DNA from 4 places in the Arthrobacter dokdonensis genome. Region 4 is predicted to be linked to each of the others. Evidence: predicted binding sites of a transcription regulator. Region 4 holds the regulator's gene; each other region holds the start of a gene.

Region 1 (5,130 bases), 740 kb from region 4:
GGGCCGCGGCGAAACTCCCGGCCCCCCTCGGCAATGCCCTGCTGCGCAACTGGCTCATTGTCCATGCGATGAGCATGGCCATGGCCAAGACCAAGGAGCGCGCACTGCTGACGTTCATCCACGGCCAGCACCACGCGTACTTCAGCAGATTCGCGAACCGGGACATGCTGCTGGAGGCATTCCGCGCCTCCGTCGGCGGCACCGTGAGGGAGGTGGCTGACAGGCTCACCCTGCCCGTGCTCCTCGTCGCCGGCGCCGAGGACGAGATTGCCACGCTCCCCAACCAGCACAAGCTCATGGACCTGCTGCCGGATGGCGAGCTGGTGGTCATCAGCGACGTGGGCCACCTGATCCACTACGAAACGCCAGGGCCGGCTGCCGCAGCCATCCTCAACTTCCTGGAAAGGCATCCCGCCCCATGACCCCCAGTAGCAGCCCCGCCACGTCCGACGGCGGCCCGTCCGGCGGCGGCCGGCCCCGGATCGTCATGGATGCCCGGTTCACCCGGATGGACCACCACGACGGGATCAGCCGTTACGGCGCAAGCCTCATGGCCGCCGTCGCCCCCTATGCCGACGTCACCATGCTCATCCACGACGAACGCCAACTGGCCCTGCTGCCCAAGCTGCCGTGGGTCAAGGTCAATTCACCCCTGTCCCCGCTGGAACTGTTCGTGTCCCGCCACGTGAACAAGCTGGGCGCGGACGTGGTGTTCTGCCCCATGCAGACCATGGGCACCTGGGGCCGGAAGTACCCGCTGGTCCTGACCCTGCACGACCTCATCTACTACGAGCACCCGGCCCCGCCCGGCTTCCTGCCGGCACCCGTGCGCGTATTGTGGCGGCTGTACCACAAGGCGTACTGGCCGCAGCGCCTGCTGCTGAACCGTGCGGACACCGTCGCGACGATCAGCCACACCACGCTGGGGCTGATGAACAAATTCCGGTTGACGCGCAAGCCGATCCGGATTGTGGGCAACGCCCCGCAGGGCGGCCGCGTCCCCCGCGACCCCGCGGTGGCGCCGGAAAAGTCGCTGGCGTACATGGGCTCATTCATGCCGTACAAAAACGTTGAGACGCTTATTGCCGGGATGGCCCGGCTGCCGGACTTCACGCTGCACCTGCTCAGCCGGATCACCGCCGAACGCCGGGCCAAGCTGGAGTCGCTTATTCCCGCGGGGGCGAAGGTGGTGTTCCACAACGGGGTCACCGATGCCGAATATGACGAGCTGCTGCTGCGCAGCACCGCCCTGGTCACCCTGTCCAAGGCCGAAGGCTACGGCCTGCCACTCGTGGAGGCGATGGCCCTGGGCACGCCCGTGGTGGTGGCGGACACCGACATCTTCCGCGAGGTGGGCGGCTCGGCGGCGCACTATGTCCCCGCCGACTCCCCCATCGCCTTCGCCGCCGCCGTGCGGGCCCTGGACGACCACGACGCCTGGGCGGCCAGTTCGACGGCGTCGGTGGCCCAGGCGTCAACGTTCAGCTGGGACGATTCGGCCCGGGAGCTGCTGGCAATCGTGGAGGAACTGCGCGGACAGGGCTGAAGCGGTGCGCCCGCCCCGGGTGGTTTCCGGTGCGCCTCGGCTGATGCCCGGCTGGAACCAGCCGGACCCAGCCATGGTCGGAACGGTGGTGGACGCGCTCTCGGCCCAACCCCACTTGTCCGTTGCCCGCGCGGCTGCATGGCCCGCGCGGCCGCGTGGCCCGCACGGCTTTCGCCACGGCGCCGGGTGAACCCGTCCCGCGCGTTGCCGCGGGGTGCTCCGCGCCGGAACCGGTGGGCGCCACGTTGGTTCCTAAGTTTTCGTTGTCGTACTCGACAACAGACCCCATCGATCGCGCTTCCGTTGGTCCGGATGTGCTCGCCATGATGCCCCCCAGGGCGCATCCCATGTCGTCACGATTCGAATTGATATTTGGGTAGACTAAAGCCTATTTGATTTCTGAGGTTTACATATTCTACTCTATGTGATGGAATGGAGGCATGGAGAACTTCCAGCCAGATGCAACTCACAGCGGCGGCCGCCAGCGTGCCGCCGGGTTTTGGTCGCCTGCCCCTGGAATCGTCGCCGCCTATCAAGTAGACGAGCCACCATCCCCGGCCCCGCACGACCAGCCCACACCTGACCCGTTCGCGGCGGCCCGGAAGCTGGCCGGCAAGCCGCACCCCGAAACCTCCTCCGCGGATCTGGACATTGATTCCATGGAGACGCTGGCAGAGGCTGAATACCTATGCGCCGTCGCGGCGCTGCGCAGCCTCGCGCTGGCTGAATCAGGGCTGGCTGCCCTGAAGGCGCGAGTGATTGAACGGCTCGACACGGCCTCCACGCGGCTTGGCATTGCCGCCCAACTTGAACCGTGGCAACAGGAGGTCCTGGCGATTTCCACCACGGCAGAGCTGTGCGCCGCGCTGGCGCTCCCCATACGCACGGGCGGGGAGCTGAAGGGCCAAAGCGTCGCGCTGGTCCGGGAGCACCCGGACACCTTGGAGGCACTGTCCAGCGGATCCATCTCGTGGCGCAACGCGGTGGTGGCCCTGGACCAGCTTGAAACACTTGAGGACCTCAAGGACCCGACGGGCGGGCCGGCCCTTTCGGCCGATTCGCTCGACGGCTTCGAACACCAGCTGCTGGAGCTGGCGCCGGGGATGACCACCGCAAAATTCCAGCTCCAGGCCCGGCGGCTCAGGGAACGAGCCCACCCCGAGAGCATTGCCCAGCGGCACGCAAAGGCATTGGGGGACCGGAAACTGGTCCTGATGCCGGACAGGGACGGCATGTCGTGGCTCTCCATGTTCCTGCCCGCCGACTCCGCACAAGGGATCTGGAACCAGGCCACCCGCACGGCCCGTACCCTGCAGGGACCGGCCGAACACCGAACGCTGACACAACTGCGCGTGGACGTGCTCGCGGAATGGCTGCTCGCAACCGGCACCGCCGTTCCCGAAAGGAACGAAGCCCCGGAATCGGACCGGGCCCCGGCAATTGACAACGAACCGGAAGCTGAATGGTCAGCCGGGGCGGTCCCCGACCCAGGCACAGGGCGTAAGCCGCGCACTAGCCCTGGCAAGGACATCGACGGCGAACCGCCAGCCGACGACGGTCCGGGATCCGGTCGGCCATTCGCAGGCATCCCGCGGCCCCGTGCCCAGGTTTTGGTCACCGTGCCCCTCCTGACGTTGCTCGGCCGCTCCACCGACCCCGCGGAGCTTGAAGGATACGGGCCAATCCCGCCGGAAATGGCCCGGGAATTGGCCGCGGAGTGTCCTACGTTGTACCGGATCATGGTGGACCCGTTCACGAACCAGTACTTGTCCATGGATCCAACCCAATACAGGGTCACCGGCGCCCTCAGGGCACTGCTGCGCGCACGGGACGGCACCTGCGTTTTCCCCGGCTGCAACACGGTGACTGACGACACCGAGCTCGACCATGTCCTCGCCTGGGAAGATGGTGGAACGTCAGTTCCTGAAAACCTCAAGAATGAATGTGGTGTCCATCACCGGCTCAAGCATTTCAAGGACGGCAAGTCCCGGGACGGGACCAGAATGCCACGGGAAGCCCGGTACCGCCGTGATCGCGCGCCGGGACGGGAGTCAGGAATCCTGCGGGGGTGGACACCCACAGCAACGAACGCCCCGGATGAGAAACCAGGCTGGATCTCCCCTGCCGGCTACCTCTATCCGCCGGACGCAACGGCCACCGCTCCGCCGATCATTCCGGCCCCGACCATGATCCAAGCCATCGAGGAGCTGCGCGGCCACGGCTGACCATGCCCGGTTCCACGGACTGCAGGACGTGGACGGCACCACTCCCCCGCGCCCAAGGCCGCCGGGCCGCCACGCGCCCGCCGCAGTTCACGCCGACTGCACAGACCGGACCTTCCACGGTAGCTCAGTGCGAAGGGGGGAACCGGCTAAATGACGTCGACGCCGTCGCAACGCACCTGCACCGGCGAGCCGATGCGGCGGGCGGCATTGGATGCCTTGAGGGAACGCATGGCGCCGGTGACGGCGGCGGCCATGGAATAGGGAAAGAACAGCAGGGTGCGGTAATCGGGGGCGTCGTCCGTGTCTGTGCCCGGACTGGAGGCGTACGACGCCGCGAGGGGCGCCGGGCCGATGACGCGCACTGCCTCCGGCAGGTGGAGTCCAGCGGCGAATGCGGCGACATCCTGCTCCGTCCCCGTCAGGGAAGCGACACGGACGGCCGGCGGCAGGCCGAGTTCGTGGCGCAGCAGAAACTCGCGCTCGGCATATCCGGCAGGGTCCCAGCGGACCAGCGCCTGCACCTCAACGGACTCCTCGGCGGTCACCACCACGACGCCGCCGTCCCGGGCCGGCCGGACCAGGGCCGCCGCGTTCATCCACCGGCGCAGCGTGTCTTCGCCGGAACGCAGCGACTCGCGCCGCAGCAGGGAGTCGCCGTCCAGAAGCAGCGCTGCGGCGTAGCCGCGCGGCGCCACGGGTTCGGCCCCCACCGTGGCGACCACAATGGCCGGACGGTCCGGGACAACAGTCTTAATGTGGTCGCCGGAGGACGAGATCACCGTTGCGGACGGGAAGGCCCGGCCCAGTTCCTCGGCCGTCCGCGACGCGCCGACGGCCAGGGCGCGCAGGGACCGGTGTCCACACGTGGGGCAGCTGAAATTGGTTTCGGCACGGCCGCACCACCGGCAGGTGACCAGCACGGCGGCGGTGCCATGGGCGCGGGCCTGCATGAGCGGGCCGGTGCATTCCGTGCAGCGGGCCACCTCCCGGCAGCGCTGGCAGGCCAGGGCGGGAGCGTAGCCCGTGCGGGCCACCTGGACCAGCACGGGACCGTGCGGTAGGGCGGCCCGGGCAGTTTCCCAGGCACGGTGGGGCAGCCGGGCCCGCGACGCGAGGGGGTCCCGTTCCTGTTCGAAGCTGTCCGCCGTGCTGATGACGCGTGCCGTGGCCGTCCGTGCCACGGACCGCCCGGCCACGAGCGGCTGGGCCCAGCCGGTGGCCACGAGCCGCTGCGATTCGGTGCTGCGGCTGTGCCCGGCCATGAGCACAGCGGTCCCTTCAATTTCGGAGCGCAGCAGCAGGACGTCCCGGCTGTGCTGGTACGGGGCACGCCGTTCAATGTGGAGTTCGTTGCCGTCG
Region 2 (5,130 bases), 1.3 Mb from region 4:
AATGGACGCGGCGAAGGGCGCAGCCCGGAACCCGGCAGCGTACCGCCGCGCAGCCAGCTAGGACGCCGCTGACGGCGGGCCGCCGGAGGCTTATGCCTCCCCCGGCCCGCCGTCGTCGTCCTTCAGGTGCGCGCCTGGCACCTTGGGGATGGACTCCGTGGGAGGCGGAGGGGGTGTGAGCAGCGAGGCGTAGTCGTGGTCGCTGGAGTACTGCAGGAAGGACAAGTGTGCCTCGTAGCGGTCCAGGACGTCGTTGATGACCTGCTGGTCGGTCAGGCCCATGAGGTCGTAGCCCTCGGTGCCGGTCTGGGTGAAGACTTCCAGCCGATAGTACACGTCGATCTGGCGGGACATGCTGCGCCCTCCGAACATCGGCACCGGCGCCTCCACGGCGGCCACCTGGTAGTGGAAGTTGCGGTGGTCCTCCATGTTCACCACCAGCGTGTACTCGTCAATCCCGGTCTCCGCGTTGGGCGTGGCGGCGAGCTCGGCGTGGTAACCCAACTGCTTGAACTCGTTGGCCACGTCCGCCAACGCCGGCTGCACAACGCGGTCCACGAACTGCGCAACCGCCTTGTTGGACGGGTAGGAGCGCAGTCGCGCCAGCCGCTGGCGCCATGTTTTCTCCGGCGCCTGCCCTCCATGGGCCGCCACCGAACGACGGCGCATCACCTGGCCCTCCCGCTCGGCGCGCTCCATGCGCAGCACCTTGGAGAAGGAGGCCATGACCAGGTAGGCGATGACGGTCACCGGCAGGGCGAAGATCAGCGTGGCATACTCCATGGTTGCCACGCCACCGGCCACCAGCATGGCCACTGTGAGGATGGCCGTGAGCAGCGCCCAGAAGATGCGCAGCCACTTCGCCCCGTCGACGGAAGGATCCGGGATGGACGAGGAAAAGTTGCTCATCACCATGGCACCGGAGTTGGCGCTGGTCAGGTAGAACAGCAGTCCGGACAGCGTGGCCAGGCCGATCAGGAACGGCGCGCCAGGGAACATTTCCAGCAACGAATACCAGCCGTGCTCGGGGCTCTTGATGGCCTCCTCGGCGAAGGCCTTGTTGCCGCCCAGGACCTCGCTGAGAGCACTGTTGCCGAAGATCGAGACAATGAAAAAGTCGCAGAGCACCGGGGCCGTGATGGCGGCGATGACGAACTCCCGCAGCGTGCGGCCGCGGGAGATGCGCGCCAGGAAAAGACCCACGAACGGCCCCCAGGCGAGCCAAAAGGCCCAGAAGAACAAGGTCCAGCCGGCCATCCAATCGGCCCCGCCGGATTCGTAGGCGAAGGTCTGCAGGGTCCGCTCCGGAAGGGTGAAAATGAAGCGGCCGATGTTTTCCACCATGGCGTTGAGCAGGAAGGAGGTCTTGCCGGTGACCAGGATGTACAGCATCATGGCCCCGGCCGCCCACAGGTTCAGCTCGGAAATCACACGGATGCCCTTGTCCACCCCGGACGTGCACGCGGCCACGGTCATGATCACGGCCACCACCACCAGGGCGATCTGCAGCGCCAGCCCCTCCTGCAGGCCGAACAGCCAGGCGAAGCCCACGTTGAGCAGGACCACCCCGATCCCCATCGACGTGGCCACGCCGAACACGGTACCCACCAGGGCGAAGATGTCGATGACGTCCCCGGCGGCCCCGCGCACCCGCTTGCCCAGCAGCGGGTAGAGTGCCGCGCGGATGGACAGGGGCATGCCCCAGCGGAAGGCGAAGTACCCCATGGCCATGCCAAGCAGTGCGTAGATCGACCAGCCGGCAATGCCGTAGTGGAACATGGTCCAGATGACCGCGTCCTGCGCCGAGGCGGCGGTCTGGCCGGTGCCCGACGGCGGCGACATGTACTGCGTGACGGGCCCCGTAACGGAGTAAAAGAGCATGTCGATGCCCACGCCGGCGGCGAAGAGCATCGCCACCCACGTGAAGAGGTTGTACTGCGGACGTGAGTGGTCCGGGCCCAGTCGGACGCTGCCCTCCTTGGAGAAGGCGACCCAGAGCACGAACAGGACCACGAGGGTGATGGTGAGGACGTAGTACCAGCCCAGGTTCGTGGCAATCCAGGTGACCACCGAGTGCATGGTGTCCTTGGCGTGCGCGGGCATGACCATGGCCCAGACGGAAAAGGCAAGGATGATGGCGGCGGAGATGATGAAGACGCGCCAGTTGACGCGCGGCTTGCGGTCCTCGACTAGTTCGGCGGCACCGGCGAGCTCGGCCGGACCCCTGCTCAGCTCGCTGCTGGAAATGGGCGGACGGTTTTCTTCCGTCTCCTGCGGCCTGCGTCGCTCCTCCACGCCGAACCGGCTGCGCTCGACCATCGCCTTGGGAGCATCATACCTGCCCTGTTTTGCGTCGTCTGCGTCAGCCAATCAGTTCTCCCTCACATCAGTTCCGTATGTCGCGCCTGGCCGCACGGGCCTCAGGTAGCCAATGGTAAGCCACACCCGAATGGCTCTGGTATTTCCTTGGGAAGGATCACAAGGCGGCGGGACTGGCCGCCGCGGCCGGGGCGAGTGGCCCCTGGGAGCCAGCCGGCCGACGTCGCACCTCCTCGGTGTCTGGGCCGGCGGGACCGTCTCTACCTGGGCAAGGGGATCTTCGGCGCCGGGAACGTGGCCCGTACGTTGGTCTTCCGTCGTTCGCCGCGATGGGGGGATGTTTGGGCCGGACAGGGTGAACGGACCGCCGGGCCCCATCGTCCACGGTCCCGGCGGCAACGTCCCCAACACGTGGTCCATCGACATTCTCGGCAGGCAGATCCAGGCCACCGGGCCGTGCCGAACGCGGCAGGCTCGGGCACCCAGGCCCGGTGCAGGATGGCTGGGCGGTCCTCCGGGCCCGACGCGGCGGTCGGCTGGTTGAACCTGACGAAACCGCGGCAGCTACAGGCGGACGTAGGCCCAGCGATCCCACTGCCGCCGGGCGAGATGGACGACGGCGGACGGGACCGGCGTGACTCCCGGCAGCAGACTGCCGCTGCCCACGGCCGCGGCCCTCATGCTGTTTTCACAGGCGAGGACTGCCACGCCGCGTTCCAGGACGGCGGCAACGGGGGCGGCCAATCCGCCGTCGGCCGTCAGTCCGGCGACGGCCGGGCCCTGGACGACCATTTCAATCGCGGCGCCGGGCAGGCCGGCGGCGGCATTCAGGGCGCTGCGGAACACGCCCGCCACCTCCTCGCCACTCTTTCCAAAAGCGTGCATGAGCAGGCCCTGCGGAGCCTCAGTGTTCTCAGCCATGGTCGAGCCCTTCTGCTTCTCCACTCGACCATACCAGCGTGACCACCGCGCCGGCGCTCGCGTCGGCAGACTCGTCCAGATCGCATGGGCGCTGGCAGACCGGTGGCCGGGGCCGTCGGACCTCAGATGATGAGCCTCGAAACCGTTGGGTGGGCTGGTCGCATGCCGTGGTTGAGCCGGCTGGTTGCGGTGATCCGGCATGTTCCCGCCGTCTCCGGGACAGTGGCGTTGCTTCCTCCACAGGCAGGGCTGCACTCCAAATAGCACACATGTTCTAATGATCATTACTTTTGTCAGTGGCACCCGTTAGTGTTGTGGGTATGGAAGCAATGGCGGGGAGGCCGGGCAATCCCGGTTCCACACAGGACGGCAGGGACGCCGGCGGGCATGTCCGCCGGCTGATCGCCCTTGCCGAGGCCTTGACCCGCTCCGCGGCGGCGGCTTCCACGGCCGCCATCGGCGGCCCGGGCGTTGCGGGAGCCGACCCGGGCACCTTCGGCCCGGGCGTTGCGGGAGCCGACCCGGCCACCCCCGGCCCGGGCGTTGCGGGAGCCGGCCCGGGCACCTTCGCTGCGTCCGGGTCCGGGCACGTGGCCGCGCCCGCTGCCGGGCCGGCCGCCGGGCCGGCCTCCGGGCCCGGGTCCGGCGCAGCGGCGCCCGGGGCGTGCGCGCCGGTTGACGGTCGGCGCCTCACGGCCCCGCTGGGCATGGACATGGGGTCCCTCAGCGACGCCCAGGCCGTGTCCTGGGCGCAGGAACTGGAGCACCTGGGCGCCTTCCTGGCCGCTTTGCAGGTCCAGGCCGCCGGGGACCTGGCCGGGCGGGTGCGCGCGGGACGCTTTGACGGGGTCAAGCTCCCCACGGACCTTTTCGGCACCAGCCTGAAGCTGGGCCGCAGCGAAGCGGGGCGGCGGCTGCGCCTGGCCGGGAAGTTCCTGCCCGCCACCGACGAACTGACCCTGGCCACCACCCCCGCCGCGCAACCAGTGGCAGCGGCACCCTTCTTCGCCGGCGAACTCTCCCTTGAGCGGGCACTGACCGTTTCGCGCTACACCGAGGAAGCCCGCCACCTCGCCGACGGCGGCCGGATCCCCGCCCAGACCGCCAGCGAGGTCGAGGAAACCCTGACCGGCTACGCCCGCGCCATGGACCCCGACTCCCTCGCCCGGGTCGGACTCCGGGTGGTGAACGTGCTCGATCCCGACGGCCAGCAACCCACCGAGGGAGAACTGCTGGCCAAACAGGGCATCACCTTCCGCCAGCCACGCCGCGGCCTGGTCCACTTTGAAGGCTGGGCCACCGTGCCCCAATACGAGACCTGGATGGCAGGCATCGGATCCGCCGCCAACCCCCGCCAACACACCGACCCCGGCGCGGACCCCGCATCCGGCAACGGCGGCACCTTCGAATCCACCCGGGCTGGGGATGACGTGATGCCCGGGCAAATGCTCCTGGACGGCCTCCTCACCCCCAGCGAAAAGCCTGAAGTCCAGGACACCCAAGACACCCAAGACAACCAGGACAACCAGGACGACCAGGACACCCAGGACGGATGCGGCGGCGAAGGCGGGGAAAACCCGGGCGGCGCAGCCTCCCCGTGGCCACCGGCAGGCCAGGGCCCGGCCCCGGACTGGGCCCAGGAACCCGGCAGTGCAACCGGCAGTGCAACCAACGCGGACGGCAGTGCAACCAACGCGGACGGCGGTGCAACCAACGCGGACGGCGGTGCAACCAACGCGGACGGCGGTGCAACCAACGCGGACAATGAAACCGCGGCGCCGTGGCCACACCTGGTCAACGGCATCCAGGTGCCCGAGCCCGGCTCCGATGAGGAACTTCCCGAACTGGACCCGATCGACCCCGCCTGCACCAATCCCGTCGTGGCAGATA
Region 3 (5,130 bases), 810 kb from region 4:
AGGGCAATGACGCCCAGCGGGGCCAGCAAGGCAGCTCCGGCACCGTGCCACCCAAAGACCTGCCACCCGAAGACGACGGATGACGGAACGAACACCGCCGCCCACATGGCCAGGGCGTCCAGCCGGCTGGCCGCCCCCCGGGCAGCGGGCCTTTCAACCGGTCCGTCAGCAAATCCATCCTCCGGCCTTTCAACGAGTCCTCCACCAGGTTTTGCAGCCAGCCGTTCCACCGCCCCGCCTGCCGCGTGGGGCCGCGAAACGGCCCGGACTACGGCCAGGACCAGGGCGCCCAGCAGCAGCGCCGCCAGCAGCACCTTGATCACCATGGCCGCCCCGCTACTTCACACACGTGACTGAACCGCCCTGCAGGGCGCCGGTCCAATCGGAATAGGTCGTCGTGGCGGGCGTTTTGGCCGGCGCCTTGGTGGCGGATGCCGGGGAGGGGCCTGCGGAAGACCCGCTCCCCGGCGCACTTCCCGTGCCGGAAGCACCGGAAGAAGCCGTACCGGAAGCAGCGGGCGCCCCCGCCGCCGGGGGTGCCGTGGCAGGCTTCTTGGCCGGGGCCTTGGGCGCCAGCAGTTCCTTGACGGCCGCCTGGACCTGGGCCACGTCCACGGTGTTGATCGACTCGCCGGCAGGGGACGTGCCAAATCCGGTGATGGGCAACGTGGTGAAGGAAATGTTGCCGGAGGTGATGGATCCGGCCTGCTGGGCCATGTCCAGCAGGTTCAGCCCGGAGTCCACCACAATGTTGCTGCTGACGGCGGTGAGCACCTGCTGCATTTTGGGGATGTCCGTAAATGTTCCCGCCTGCTTGAGCTGGTGGATGACGGAAACGATGAAAGCCTGCTGTCGACGTTCCCGGTCCAAATCGCTGAAGCTGTAGCTGGGGTTGGTGGTGTCCCTGCGCTGGCGGACGAAGGCCATGGCCTGCTTGGCGTTGATTTTCTGCACGCCCTTGACGAAGTTGGCGCCCGAGTAGGTGTCCTGCGTGGCCTGGTTGACGCAGACGGTGATGGGCGCCACGGCCTGGGCCACCTCGTAGAAACCGGCCATGGTGACCTCGACAAAATGGTCGATGTGGACGCTGCCGAGGAACTTCGAGACGGTGGCGATCTCTGCCTTGCGTCCGGCCTCCCGGGCCTGCTGGTAGGTCGCCTGGTCGTTCGGCTTGCCGGCGGCGAGCAAAGCCGTCTGCTTGGCCGCGAGACCGTAGCCGTAGGCTTCCTTGATCTTGGCGTCGAGGGGCTGGCCGGGAATGCCCGCAAGCTGGACGTAGTCGTCCCGGGGAATGGACATGGCCGTGGCCTTGGACCCGTCGGCCGGGATGTGGACCAGCATGAGCACGTTGGCGTTGTAGCCGCCGGTCGATTGGTTCCCGGCATCAAGGGCGCTGTACACGGCGGCGGAGAGCGGCTGGCCCTTCTCGTCGACGCGCGAATCCAGCCCCATGACCAAAATATTGGTGTCCTTGGTCAGTTTCGGCACCGACTGCGCCCCGTTGAGCGCATCGGAGCGCATGACGTTGTTGTTGGCCTGAACCACGGTGGCCACCACCAGGCCAACGGCCACCAGGACGGCGGCCACCACCACCGCCAGCAACGCGAAGGTTGTGCGGCGCCGGCGCACCCTCCGCCGGTCGCGGAGAATCAACTGGTCATACAGGCTCATGGGTTTGCTCCTTGCTGCGCGCCCCAAGCCGGGCGGATCGTTGGCCCGCCGCTGCGCCGGGCACCTGCCTCCCATCGTCACACGGCACCGCGCCGGTACCGGCGGAAACGGCGCAATTTACCGGGAAGTCCCAGATGATTCCCAGCCGGCCGGCATGCCCAGGGCACGCAGGCCGGCTCGCTCAAACGGTGACGTTGCCGGCGTCGTCCACGGCCCAGGTGGGGTTGAAGGCCACTTCCCAGCGGAAGCCGTCGGGATCGGCAAAGTAGCCGCTGTACCCGCCCCAGGCCTGCTGCCTGGGCGGATGGACGACGTCGGCCCCGGCCTCCCGCGCCTGGCGCACCACGGCGTCGACCTCTCCGGGGCTGCCCACGTTGTGACTCAGGGTGAGCGGAGAGGTGCCGGCCTGGAGTTTGTCCTCGGAAACGCCCAGCTCCGCGGCCATTTGTGCACGGCTCCACAGCGAAAGGACCAGACCGTGGTTGACCTGGAGGAAGATGACCTCGGCAGGCACCTCCAGCCGCGGTGTCCATCCCAGCCCGTCAACATAAAAACTGCGGGAGCGCGCAACATCGCGGACCCCCAGGGTGATGAAGTTCAGCTGTTGCTGCACCGTTCCGGCGGCCTGGTCCTCGTCCTAATCTTCGTCGTCGTCCGGGGTCCACCGGCGGAAGTCGAGGGAGAGGTAGAGGGCCAGGGCCGCGGAGTTGCTTTCCTCAACGCGCAGCGCCACTTCTTCCTTGCCCTCGTTGAACAGCGTGTCCATGGTGGCCAGGACCAGGTCCTCGGCCAGGCCCTGCCGGCGGTGGCTGCGGTCGGTGATGAGTTCAATGATGAACGGGGTCTCCGGTGTCTCCGGTCCAAGGGCCCGTTCCACCACGAGCACGGCGGCCACGATCTTGTCGTTTTCGTCCAAGGCCACGTGGGAGGCCTTGGGCAGGAACTGCCCGTACTTGCCGGCCAGGGAGGCGCGCATGCTGTCCACGGCGACCTGCAGCGTTTCACCGGCGATGCCAGGGTCGTAGGCGGTGAAGTAGAGCTCGCCCAGACGGGGAAGATCGGATTCTTCCACTGTCCGCGACGTGGTTTTGAGTTCACGTTCAAGCGGCGTTGTCCTGGCGATGAGGGTGACCATGTCTGTCATGGGGCGCTCCTTAAATCGTTGAGGCGCCAGCAGCTCGAACTGCGTCGAAGGCCTGATGCATCCTGACGCCGGTGCCGTGGCAGGGTAATTGCTTAACGTCCGACCGGCCGGGTAAATGCCCGTTCGGCGTGGAATTCTTCCCAATGGGCGGCTTTCTTGCCGCGTGAAGTGAGCGTACACTAATTTCATTAGAATATATTTTCTAGTGAACAATGAGCGCCGTGTACATATTGCATGGCGCGTGGTGCGGCAGGCGGAGGTGGCGGACACGCATGGGCACATTCAGCGACAGCATAGGGGTGAAGGAGAGCACCGGTGGACAGCCGCTGCATCTGTCATGGCGCGGCAGCCGCTACACGCTCGCAGCCGAACCCGTCCGGTGGTACCGCCGGCGCAACTGGTGGGACGAGGAAACCCGCGCCGCGCCAGGGGCGGGAGTGGGCCTGGTGGACAGGGAAATCTGGCGGGTCCAGGTGCGCCGCGACGAGGCTTCCGGCGATGCCCCCCTGTTGACCCTCGACCTGGTGAGGTACCTGCCCGCAGGCCGGTGGCGGGTCATTAAAGTTCATGACGCGTTAAGCGAATCGGTGGAAGAGCTGGACCCTGGTGCCTAAGTTCGTGCATTTGCATGTGGCCAGCGCCTACAGCGCCCACTACGGCGTTTCGTGGCCCGAGGACCTGGTGGAGGCTGCGGCGGCCGACGGCGCCGACGCCCTGGCCAGCACCGACCGGGATGGGCTCTACGGTGCCATCAAGCACGTCAAGGCCTGCATGGCAGCCGGGATCGACCCCATCCTCGGCGTGGACCTGGCCATCCTGGAACCCGGAGATTCGGCGGGAAGGGGAGAATCGGCGGGAAGGACTGTACAGGCGGACGGGCGGGCAGGCGCCCCAGGCCGGACCGCAGCTGCAGGCGCCGGCGCCTCAGGCCGGACGTCGGCCCCTGCCGGAGTCCGGGTTCCCCTCGTCGAAGCTGGACGGGTCGCCATCCTGGCCCACGGGGGCCAGGCACTGCGTCCCGGAGCGGGCTACGCGGCCTTGTGCCGGCTGATCTCCACTGCCCATGCCCGCCCCCAGGGCCCCGTGGGCGTCACCCTGGCGGAACTGGCCGCCGGGGTGCTGGACCCGGAAACCGGCGGTGTGGCACTGACTGTCCTGGTGGGCCCCTTCTCCGACGTGGCCCGGGCCATGGGCGGGCGGCGGTACCTGGCTCCCCGCACCAGATTTTCAGCCTGGACGCACGCGCTGCCCGCCGGAGCACTGGCCGTTGAGGTCGTCAGCCACTTCAGCGAACCCGGCAGCCCCCTGAGCACCCCCCTCGCGGTGCGCATGCTCAAGCTGGCCGAGGAATTTGGCGTCCCGGCGGTGCTGGGCAACGCCGTGCGGTACTGCTCGGAGGACGACGCCCCCACCGCGGATGTGCTGGACGCCGCCCGCGCCATCACACCCCTGGGACAACTGCCCGGACTCCAGCCCACCGGGCAGGGCTGGTTGAAAAGCGGCGCGGACATGCACCGGGCGGGACGGGAAATTGTTGGCCAGGGCGGCTACGGCGCAACGGAATTGGCACAGCTGTGGGCCAACACGCACCGGTTGGCGGACAAATGCCGGCTGGATCCGGCGTCGGACCTGGGCTGGAAGAAGCCGGTCACCCCCGAGGCGGGCGTGCTCGGCCTGGGACAGTCCCCGGCCGCGGAACTGCGGCAGCGGGCCGAGGCCGGGCTGAACCTCCGTTTCCCCGGCATTAACGGGGACAAGCTGATGACCGTCCGGGACCGGCTCACCGTGGAGTTGGACACCATCAACGGGCTGGGCTTTGCCTCCTACTTCCTGACCGTGGCCGAGGTCTCCGAGATGATCCGTGGCATGGGGGTGCGCCGGGCCGCCCGCGGTTCGGGCGCGTCGTCGCTGGTGAACTACGTGCTGGGCATCAGCGCGGTGGACCCCATTGCCAACGACCTTCTCTTTGAACGCTTCCTTTCGCGCGACCGCTCCACCCTGCCGGACATTGACCTGGATGTGGAAAGCGCCGAACGGCACAATGTCTACCGTCGCATCTTTGACCGATTCGGTTCCCAGCGCGTGACGCTGATGAGCATGCAAAACGGCTACCGGGCGCGCGGCGCAGTCCGCGATGCCGGCCTGGCGCTGGGGATGGACCCGGAGGACGTGGACGGCATTGCCAAGCAGTTGTGGCGCTTTTCGGCGGGCTCCTTCCGGGAAGCCCTGGTGGAAAAACCGGAGCTGCGGGACTTTGCCGCCCGGGTGGAACAGGCCCACCAGGCCGGTGCGGGCACGCAGCTGGACCTGCTGGT
Region 4 (5,130 bases):
TGTCCCGCTCACAAGAGCCCCTTGGTGGACGGGATGCCGGTGACGCGAGGGTCCTTTTCCACGGCGGACCGCAGGGCGCGGGCAAAGGCCTTGAACTGGGATTCGACAATGTGGTGCGGATCCCTGCCTGCGATGACTGTCATGTGGAGGCAGATCCGTGCGTGCAGGGTGATGGCCTCAAAGACGTGCCGGGTCAGTGACCCGGTGAAGTGGCCGCCGATGAGATGGTATTCCTGGCCCGCCGGCTCGCCGCTGTGGACCAGGTACGGACGGCCGGATACATCGACCACCGCGTTGGCCAGCGCCTCGTCCAGCGGGATCGTGGCCTCGCCGAAGCGCCGGATTCCGGCCTTGTCGCCGAGGGCCTCGCGCAGCACCTCGCCCAGCGAGATCGCCACGTCTTCCACCGTGTGGTGGGCGTCGATGTCAGTGTCCCCGGTGGCCTTGACCTTCATGTCGATCAGCGAGTGCTTGGAGAGCGCCGTGAGCATGTGGTCGTAGAACGGCACGGACGTGTCGATCTCCGAAACCCCAGTGCCGTCCAGGTTGATTTCGACCAGCACGCTGGATTCACTCGTGGCGCGTTCCAGGCGTGCCGTGCGTCCCCGGCCGGGCTGCGGGCGGTTCTCGGTCATGGTTCAACGGTCCTTTGCTTCGTCGGGCGCCTGCTGCCGGGCATGGCATGGCACCGGCAACTTTGGTGTTGGTGTACCACCAGTTTAGACGCACTGGCGGTGTGCCCTGCCCGGCCCAGCGGCGGCCACGGGCGTCAGCGGGGCACGACGCCGGGCCGGTCCCAGGGCTATTTCGCCAGGATGGCGCGCAGTCCGTCAAGGAAGGCGCTGGTCTCGGCCTCCGTGCCGGCGGTGACCCGCAGGTGGCCGGCGATCCCGACGTCACGGATCAGCACGCCGGCGGCAAGCAGCTGTTCCCAGACGGAGGCCGGGTCCGCGAGGCCGCCGAAAAAGACGAAGTTCGAATCGGACGGGGCCGGCGCGAGGCCCATCCGCACCAGTTCGTCCACGATGCGGTCGCGCTGGACCTTGATGGCCTCCACGTTGGCGAGCAGCGCGTCCGAGTTTCGGAGGGCCGCGACAGCGGTTGCCTGGGTGATCGCGGAGAGGTGGTAGGGCAGGCGCACAAGCCGGACGGCGTCGGAAATCTCGGGCGCTGCCGCGAGGTAGCCCACCCGGGCACCAGCCAGGGCGAAGGCCTTGCTCATGGTGCGCGACACCACCAGGCGAGGACGCCCCTCGAGCAGGGCCAGGGCGCTCCGCGTGCCTGCGTGGGCGAACTCAGCGTAGGCCTCATCGACGATCACGATCGCCTCGGAGGCCTCCCCGGCCTCATAAACAGCCTCGACGACGTCCAGTCCCAGGGCCGTGCCCGTCGGGTTGTTGGGTGAGCAAAGGAACACCACGTTGGGGGCGAGGGACCGCACCTGCTCGGCGGCGGACGCCGCGGAAAGGCTGAAGCCGTTCCCCCGGGTGCCTGCGACGTAGGCGGTGCCGGTACCGCTGGCCAGCAACGGGTACATCGAATAAGTGGGGGGAAATCCCATGGCGCTGCGTCCGGGGCCCCCGAACGCCTGGAGGAGCTGCTGGAGGACCTCGTTCGAGCCGTTGGCGGCCCAAATGTTGTCTGCCGTCAGGCCGTGGCCCAGATATGCGGCGAGGGCCCTGCGCAGTTCGGTGAACTCCCGGTCCGGGTAGCGGTTCAGCCCGTCCAGTTCATCCGCAACGGCCTTGAGGATGGCTTCCTTGGCATCCAGCGGAACGCCGAAGGTGTTCTCATTGACGTTGAGGAGGATGGGAACGTCCAGCTGCGGGGCGCCATAGGGATGCTGGCCGCGCAAATCGTCGCGAAGCGGCAACTGGCTGAGGCGTTCAAACTGGTCCATGCTTCCAGTTTAAGTGGCAGGGCCGTGGGAAGAGAACTTGTGACGTCCCATGCCCCCCCGACCTGTACCCATCACGCCCCGCAGGGAGCGGGTGGTGGGCCCACAGCCGCGAGGGACCCGCTGGGAGCCTGCGAGCAGTGGGAGCGGGTGGTGGGCCCACAGCCGCGAGGGACCCGCTGGGAGCCTGCGAGCAGTGGGAGCGGGTGGTGGGCCCACAGCCGCGAGGGACCCGCTGGGAGCCTGCGAGCAGTGGGAGCGGGTGGTGGGCCCACAGCCGCGAGGGACCCGCTGGGAGCCTGCGAGCAGTGGGAGCGGGTGGTGGGCCCACAGCCGCGAGGGACCCGCTGGGAGCCTGCGAGCAGTGGGAGCGGCTGGGGACTATTTGCCCAGCGGCACGTACAGGCGCTGTCCGGCCTGGAGGACGCCGCTGCCTAGTTCGTTCAGGGTCACAATGTCGGCCACGACGTCACGGACGTCACGGGTGGAGTCAGCGGCCGCCGCGATGGACCACAGGCTGTCGCCCTGGAGCACAGTGACGGGTACGGTGGACGCGGCCAGGCCCGCGGCACTGTCCTTGGTGGCCGCATTCGCGGGGCTGGCCAGGGAGCCCAGCACGAACGCCAACAGAGCAAACGCCAGGACGGCTGTGACCGCCAGGGCAGGAAGCCCCAGCAGCAGCATGCGGCCGCGGCGCGTCAGCCGCAGCGGCATGGTTGCGGGCGCCTGGAAGGCCGCCGCTCCGACGGGGCTTGCATGGGAAATCACCAATGCACTCATGACTTTGTTCCTTTCGCGCCAGGGGCCTGTCACCTGTGGTCCCAGGGGGAACCGCAAAAGCTTCTGGCGACCGGACTTCCATACGCTGTTCGTTCGATAGAACATATGTTCTATCTTCGTAGTATCAGTTTTAGCATCTATTAACGACTCCTGCCAAGACTCGATAGAACAAATGTTTGAAATTCGTCCATCGCGGGCTTAATCTTGAGGTACAGGATGCGCCAACAGGAGCCAACAGGAGCAGTCCACCAGCAGGCACTGACATTGAGCGGGCCCGGAGTTGCACCGAGCGGCACCGGGCGGCACCGACCCAGAGCAGGCACCGACATTATTGGCTGCATCCGCAGAAAGGATCGAAGGAACATGGCACTACCCGAACCTCCGCATCGAATCCCGCAGGCTCCCAGCCGGGCCGGCATGAAAGGGCTGACGGTGCGGCAGAAGAAGATTCTGGAATGCATCCAACGCTCCATCGCCGACAAGGGATATCCGCCGTCCATGAGGGAGATTGGCGACGACGTGGGACTGGCAAGTCTCTCCAGCGTCACCCACCAGCTCACACAGCTCGAACGCCACGGCTACCTGCGCCGCGACCCCAAGCGCCCGCGCGCCATGGAAGTGCTCATCCCCCTGGTCATCGACAACGGCGTCGTGGCCATCGAAGGCGTCAACGAGCCGGAACAGGTCCGCAGTTCCAATGGCCTGAACTTTGCCCAGCTGAGCAGTTCCTCGGACACTGCCTTTGTCCCGCTTGTGGGCCGGATCGCAGCGGGCGGGCCCATCCTCGCGGACCAGGTGGTTGACGACATCATGCCCCTCCCGCGCCAGATTGTGGGCAGCGGTGAGCTGTTCATGCTCAAGGTGGCCGGCGATTCCATGATTGACGCCGCAATCTGCGACGGAGACTGGGTGGTTGTCCGCCGGCAGAACTCGGCCAACAACGGTGACATTGTCGCCGCCCTGCTGGAGGACGAAGCAACGGTCAAGACCTTCCGCCAGCGCGACGGACACACGTGGCTGCTGCCACAGAACACGCGATACGAGCCCATCCTCGGTGACGAGGCCACGGTCATGGGCAAGGTCGTCTCCGTCCTCCGCAGCCTGTAGACGTTCCCCGCGGGACCCAGCAGCGCCCCCGGCAACCAGGCCGGGGGCGCTTCCGTGTTGTTGACGTGCGCGAACCGAAGCGGCGGAGCCGGCATTTTTTGTAGGAGGCGTAATGGAGACGCCAAAGGCCGCCCGCGGCCGACGCGTCGGATAGCCGACGGAAAAATGTCGGGCCGGCGCCGCAAACGGCGAAGCGGCTACTTCCCGGACAGCCTTTGGAGCGCCGCGAGGGCCACGGAGCGGTCCTTGGTGGACCAGAACGGCGGCAGGGCGGCACGCAGAAAGCCGCCGTAGCCGGCGTTTGCCAGACGGGAATCGAGGACCGCCACCACGCCGCGGTCGCTGCTGGAACGGATCAGCCGGCCCACGCCCTGTGCCAGCCGGATGGCGGCATGCGTTGCGGAAATGGCGATGAACCCGTCCCCGCCGCTTTGGGCCACGGCCCGCGCACGTGCTGTCACGAGGGGGTCGTCCGGACGCGGGAACGGGATCCGGTCGATGACCACCAGCCGGCAGGAAGCGCCTTGGACGTCCACTCCCTGCCACAAGGACATGGTGCCAAACAGGCACGTGTCCGGCTCGTCGGAAAACTCCTTGATGAGCCCGGCCATGGACGAATCCCCTTGGCACAGGATCCTGACCTTGAGCTTTTTGCGCAGCTTTTCCGCGGCGTCCTCCGCCGCCCTCCGGGAGGAGAAGAGCGCCAAGGTACCGCCGCCGGCGGCAGTGATGAGCGCCTCCAACTCGGCCAGCTGTTCGGGAGAATTGCCGAAGCCCGGCTTGGCCAGGTGAGCCGCCACGTACAACATGCCCTGTTTGGGGTAGTCAAACGGTGAGCCGACGTCGGCTCCCGTCCAGGCCGGTGCGTTCGCACCCAGCAGGCCAAGGCCGCCGGCCGTGGCCTGGAACGACTCGCCGATGGCCAGGGTGGCGGAGGTGAGCACCACTGTATGGTCGGAAAAGAGGCCCTCACGGAGTTTGCCTGCCACGCTGAGCGGGGCAATGTTGATGACGGGAGGTTCGCTGTCGTCGGCCTTTTGGTAGCCCTTGCCCGGGGCAAATGTTCCGGTCCGGGCGGTCCACACCACTTCGCGGGCATCCCGGGCGGTGAGCAGCCGTTCGCACAGGTCAAAGATCAGGTTCAACCGCGACCTGGCAATGGACCGGCCACCGTCCGCCGCTGCATTGCCGTCCGGCTTGGAGTCGGAGAGTGCCACGCGTGCGGCGTCGCGCAACTGTTCGATGGCGGCGGTGTGTTCCTCATTGAGCCCGTTGGGCAGCAGCCCGCTGGGCGTGCCGGAAAAGGCCATGTCCAGGGCCGTCGCGGCGGCGTGGAGCGCCTCCAC

Evidence for each region. Region 4 encodes LexA, which represses DNA repair genes until DNA is damaged. Its sites were predicted from a motif close to TCGAACANNTGTTCGA; they were not measured.
Region 1: DMB86_RS11835 (HNH endonuclease signature motif containing protein) is a predicted target of LexA. The motif match lies at 1,907-1,922, and genes of this name have one in related genera.
Region 2: DMB86_RS14275 (HNH endonuclease signature motif containing protein) is a predicted target of LexA. The motif match lies at 3,502-3,517, and genes of this name have one in related genera.
Region 3: DMB86_RS12105 (DUF6504 family protein) is a predicted target of LexA. The motif match lies at 3,005-3,020, and genes of this name have one in related genera.

Annotation. Positions count from the first base shown of each region.
Region 1 covers NZ_CP029642.1:2,653,951-2,659,080, forward strand. Annotated here, with positions in the region: gene DMB86_RS11825 (alpha/beta fold hydrolase) at 1-422, shown strand, start outside; gene DMB86_RS11830 (glycosyltransferase family 4 protein) at 419-1,546, shown strand; gene DMB86_RS11835 (HNH endonuclease signature motif containing protein) at 1,987-3,771, shown strand; gene DMB86_RS11840 (primosomal protein N') at 3,918-5,130, opposite strand, start outside.
Region 2 covers NZ_CP029642.1:3,204,161-3,209,290, forward strand. Annotated here, with positions in the region: gene DMB86_RS14260 (DUF4386 domain-containing protein) at 1-61, shown strand, start outside; gene betT (choline BCCT transporter BetT) at 91-2,319, opposite strand; gene DMB86_RS14270 (DsrE family protein) at 2,884-3,240, opposite strand; gene DMB86_RS14275 (HNH endonuclease signature motif containing protein) at 3,561-5,130, shown strand, end outside.
Region 3 covers NZ_CP029642.1:2,719,783-2,724,912, reverse strand. Annotated here, with positions in the region: gene DMB86_RS12125 (hypothetical protein) at 1-326, opposite strand, end outside; gene DMB86_RS12120 (LCP family protein) at 337-1,671, opposite strand; gene DMB86_RS12115 (VOC family protein) at 1,853-2,284, opposite strand; gene DMB86_RS12110 (GNAT family N-acetyltransferase) at 2,309-2,815, opposite strand; gene DMB86_RS12105 (DUF6504 family protein) at 3,088-3,429, shown strand; gene DMB86_RS12100 (DNA polymerase III subunit alpha) at 3,422-5,130, shown strand, end outside.
Region 4 covers NZ_CP029642.1:1,911,313-1,916,442, reverse strand. Annotated here, with positions in the region: gene hisH (imidazole glycerol phosphate synthase subunit HisH) at 1-12, opposite strand, end outside; gene hisB (imidazoleglycerol-phosphate dehydratase HisB) at 9-635, opposite strand; gene DMB86_RS08530 (histidinol-phosphate transaminase) at 803-1,900, opposite strand; gene DMB86_RS08525 (LysM peptidoglycan-binding domain-containing protein) at 2,279-2,677, opposite strand; gene lexA (transcriptional repressor LexA) at 3,041-3,784, shown strand; gene DMB86_RS08515 (ATP-dependent DNA helicase) at 3,982-5,130, opposite strand, start outside.